One region of the Micromonospora sp. DT228 genome, then DNA from elsewhere that is predicted to be linked to it. Evidence: riboswitches for the same ligand, from Rfam matches in the RefSeq annotation. Region 1 holds a riboswitch; the other holds the start of a gene.
What was found. Region 1 has a riboswitch for thiamine pyrophosphate ahead of ACLQ29_RS30530 (ECF transporter S component). Riboswitches for the same ligand answer to the same signal wherever they lie in the genome.
Positions count from the first base shown of each region.

Region 2: linked by a shared signal. The riboswitch ahead of thiE (thiamine phosphate synthase) and the one ahead of ACLQ29_RS30530 (ECF transporter S component) in region 1 are both predicted to bind thiamine pyrophosphate.

Region 1 covers NZ_JBNCKO010000021.1:13,897-16,091, reverse strand. The annotation lists gene ACLQ29_RS30535 (ABC transporter ATP-binding protein) at 1-304, opposite strand, end outside; gene ACLQ29_RS30530 (ECF transporter S component) at 451-1,044, opposite strand; TPP riboswitch at 1,120-1,224, opposite strand; gene ACLQ29_RS30525 (alpha/beta fold hydrolase) at 1,331-2,161, shown strand; gene ACLQ29_RS30520 (aminoglycoside N(3)-acetyltransferase) at 2,191-2,195, shown strand, end outside.
Region 2 covers NZ_JBNCKO010000002.1:77,065-79,259, reverse strand. The annotation lists gene thiO (glycine oxidase ThiO) at 1-115, opposite strand, end outside; gene thiE (thiamine phosphate synthase) at 109-735, opposite strand; TPP riboswitch at 730-839, opposite strand; gene ACLQ29_RS03615 (ThuA domain-containing protein) at 1,151-2,195, shown strand, end outside.

The DNA of each region.
Region 1 (2,195 bases):
ACGCGACGTCGTCGCCGCAGCGCGCCATCACCAGTTGGGTCTCCGGGTCCTGGAAGACGATGCCGACCCGTTCCCGTCCCTTGCGCGGGTCGAGCCCGTCGATCTCGACGGTTCCCTCCTGCTCACCGGAGTCCTCGGGAAGCAGCCCGGCCAGCGCGCTGAGCAGGGTGCTCTTACCGGCCCCCGAGGGCCCGAGCAGCAGAACCCGCTCCCCAGCCTCGACCCGCAGATCAACCCCGCGCAGAGCCCAGGCCCGCCGCCCCGCATGCCGCCACCCAAACCCCCGCACCACTACCCCGCCCACCAATCCCCCTCCCCTCTCCTGTCCGCCCCACCCCACCCCACCCCACCCTCACCCTGCACGGTCGATCATGAGGTTGACGGTGGTTCTGAAGATCCATCCGCCCGTCAACCTCATGATCGACGCGGCCGGGGCGGGGTGGGGGTGGGTCAGATGAGGGCGCGTTCGCGGCCGGCCGGGAAGCGGTCCAGGACGCCGGTGTTGGCCAGGGCCCGGGTGAGCAGCCAGCCGCCGACGCCGGCGATCACGGTGGCGCTGACGATGGTGATCAGCGCGTACGGGATGCGGTAGTTGACCAGCGCGGTCTCGACGTTCCAGACGAAGAAGTCGAACAGCGCGGCGCTGAGACCGGTCAGCGCGCCGGCCAGCATCGCGGTCGGCAGCCGGAACGACCGGTACCGGAAGGCGGCGAACGCCAACTCGGCGCCGATACCCTGCACGATGCCCTGCGGGATCACCGTGCCGGCCCACTGGCTGCCCAGCAGCGCCGAGAGGATCGCGGCCACCGTCTCGCAGTAGAGCGCGGCGCCGGGCTTGCGGATGACCAGGCCGCCGAGCACGGCCGGCATCAGCCACACGCCGTAGAGCAGCGTCTGCGCCGGTGGAAAGAACACGAACGCGCCCTCGGTGGCGCTCCAGACCAGGCCCCAGGCCCAGAAGATGACGCCGAAGGCGACCGCGATCACCGAGGCGACCACGATGTCGATGGTCCGCCAGCGGGCGGTGTCGGTGGTGGATTTCATGTGTTACTCCCAGTTCTGCGTGCGAACCAGGAGAAGACGCACGCCGCGCGTCCGGTGGCACCGGACGGCGGCGCGGCTGGAGGTCGACCGAACTCCCTGCGCTGGCATTACCCAGATCAGGTTCGAGGGTCTGCGGGCGTGCCCGCACTCTCAGCGCTGTGCGCTCCCCTGTCGGATGTGAAGTTGTCTCGTCGACGCTAACACCGACCAGGGGTGCCAGCCCAGCAGGGCATCCGTGCCGCTCGGCAGTCAGCCAGCCACACACCGGCTGGGTAGGCTGACGATCATGCGGGTCGACGCGCGAGGTCTCACGTTCGAGGTAACCGCCGACGGTCCGTCGGATGGCGTACCCGTCCTGCTGCTGCACGGCTTCCCCCAGCACAGCGGCGAGTGGGACGACGTGGTGCCCGCGCTGCACGCGGCCGGGTTGCGGACGTACGCGCTCGACCAACGCGGCTACTCGCCCGGCGCGCGGCCGACGGCGGTGGCCGACTACCGGATCCCCGAGTTGGTCGCCGACGTGGTGGCGGTGCTCGACGCACTGGGGTTGGACGCCGTGCACCTGGTCGGCCACGACTGGGGCGCGATCGTGGCCTGGGCGGTCGCCGCCGGGCACCCCGACCGGGTCCGCACGCTGACCGCCGTGTCCGTGCCGCATCCGGCCGCCATGGCGTACGCCCTGGCCAACGACGGCCAGCAGAAGGCCCGCTCGTCGTACATCACGTTGTTCCGTAAGCCGGGCACGGCGGAGCGGGTGCTGCTGGCGTGGCACGCGACCGCGCTGCGCAAGATGCTCGGCGGGGTGGGCGACGGGCCCCGGGTGGACCGCTACGCGGACCCGATGCGCGAGCCGGGGGCGCTCACCGCCGCCCTGAACTGGTACCGGGCGATGTCCCGCGCCGACCTGGCCGGTGTCGGCCCGGTCGGGGTGCCCACCACCTACGTCTGGAGTGACGGGGACGTCGCCATCGGCCGGACCGCCGCCGAGGCGTGCGCGCCGAACGTCACCGGGGCGTACCGCTTCGTGCGGTTGCCAGGTGTGAGTCACTGGATTCCGGACACCGCGCCGGGCCCGCTCGCCGAGGCGATCCTCGCTCGGGCCGACGGAACGGCCTGAGCCGTGCGGGTCGGTCAGGGAGGGGCACCGTGAC
Region 2 (2,195 bases), on a different contig from region 1:
CCCGGGCGGCGCAGCGCCAGGCGATCGCCAGCCCGATCGGCCCGGCACCGACCACCGCCACGTCCGGCCGGGCCCGGTCGTTCGATGACGCCGACTCCGACCGGCCGGTCAGCACGTCAGGGCCTCGACCAGCGTGGCGGTCGCCCGCGCCGGGTCGGCGGCGGCCGACACCGCCCCGACCACCGCCACCCCGTACGCCCCGGCGGCCCGCAGCTCCGGCACCCGGGCTGCGGTCACGCCACCGATCGCGATGACCGGCGCGTCGACGGCGTCGGCCACGGCGCGGACCCCGGCCGGCCCGATCGGGTCCGGCAGGCCGGACTTGGTGCTGGTCGGGTGGCAGGGGCCGACGCCCAGGTAGTCGGCTCCCGCCGCGACGGCCTCGATCGCTGTCTCCGGTGCGCGGGCTGTTGCTCCCAGCACGCCGGTGGGGCCGAGCACCCGACGGGCGGCGGCGACCGGGAGGTCGTGTGCTCCGATGTGCCCGCCGGCCGCTCCCACCGCAAGCGCCACGTGCAGCCGGTCGTTGACCAGGCAGGTCGCGTCGTACGACACGCAGAGCGCCAACACCCGCCGGGCCAGGTCGTACGCCTCGCGGTCGGTGGCGGAGTCCTCGACCCGGACCTGCACCACCAGGTCGGCGCGGGCCACCGCGAGGGCAGCCCGGACCACGGTGAGCGGGTCCCGACCGGGTCGGGTGTCGGTGATCAGATGCAGTCGCCCCAGGGACGGCACGGCAACTCTCCTCCCTGCGCCGGCATTATCCGGATCAGGTTCGACGGTCGGGGGCTGTCAGCCCCCCTCTCAGCCCGGTACACCGGGCTCCCGTGGGTTACTTGCGTGTCACCGTACGACAGATCCGTCGGTCTGCCAAGGCGAGGTTCGGCGGCGGCCGGTGGGCCGGAACGCACCAAATCGAGCTAGATCTGTGTGGCGGTTCATGCGGTCCTGTTCGGAATGTCGCCTGCCGTTGCAGAACCGTTACCCGCTCGCATCTTGCCGGACATCGAGCCAGTCGAATTAATTTGTTTAGCGATTCGACAAAATGTCGGTGGGGGCACCTTGGCACGGTGTGACCACCGGCTCCATCAGGGACGGCCTTCGGCGTGCCGACTCCCGCGATCTCCGTCACTACGACACAGGAGGCGGCGTGTCCCGTTCTCGTCGTGCCCGCGTACCAATCACCGCAACCCTCATCTCCCTGGCCCTCGCCTCGACGACCCTGTTCAGCACGCCCGCGCAGGCAGCGCCGGCCGCCGCACAGGTCCCCCCACGGGAGGCAGCGGCCGGAACCCCGGTCACCCAGGTGGCGCCGAAGGCGCCCCAGCAGGCCGCCGACGATCCCTTCTCGGTCCTGGTCTTCTCCAAGACCGCCGGCTTCCGGCACGACTCCATCCCCACCGGTGTCGCCGCCATCCAACAGCTCGGCGCCACAAACGGTTTCACCGTGGACACCTCCGAGGACGGCGCCGCGTTCAGCGACACCAACCTCGCGAAGTACAAGGCCGTGATCTGGCTCTCCACCACAGGTGACGTCCTCAACGCCGAGCAGCAGGCGGCGTTCGAGCGCTACGTGAAGGCCGGCGGCGGTTACGTCGGCATCCACGCCGCGTCGGACACCGAGTACAGCTGGGCCTGGTACGGCGACCTGGTCGGCGCGTACTTCGCCAACCACCCGCAGAACCAGCAGGCCACGGTCAAGGTGGAGGACCACGCCCACCCGTCCACCGCCGAACTGCCGGACCGCTGGTCCCGGTTCGACGAGTGGTACAACTTCCAGACCAACCCGCGGCCGGACGTGCACGTGCTGGCCAGCCTGGACGAGAAGAGCTACACCCCGGGCGCGGGCGCGATGGGCGCCGACCACCCGACCTCCTGGTGTCAGGACTTCGACGGCGGTCGCTCCTGGTACACCGGCGGTGGGCACACCCGGGAGTCGTACGCCGAGCCCGAGTTCCTGTCCCACCTGCTCGGCGGCATCCGGACCGCGGCCGGTGTCGAGGACGCCGACTGCGGCGCCACGAAGACCTCGAACTTCGAGAAGGTCTCCCTGGACAGCAACACCAGCAACCCGATGGAGCTGGACATCGCCGGAGACGGGCGGGTCTTCTACATCGAGCGCGACGGTCGGGTGCAGATCATCAAGCCGGACACCGGCAACACCGTCACCGCCGTCGACCTGGACGTCTTCACCG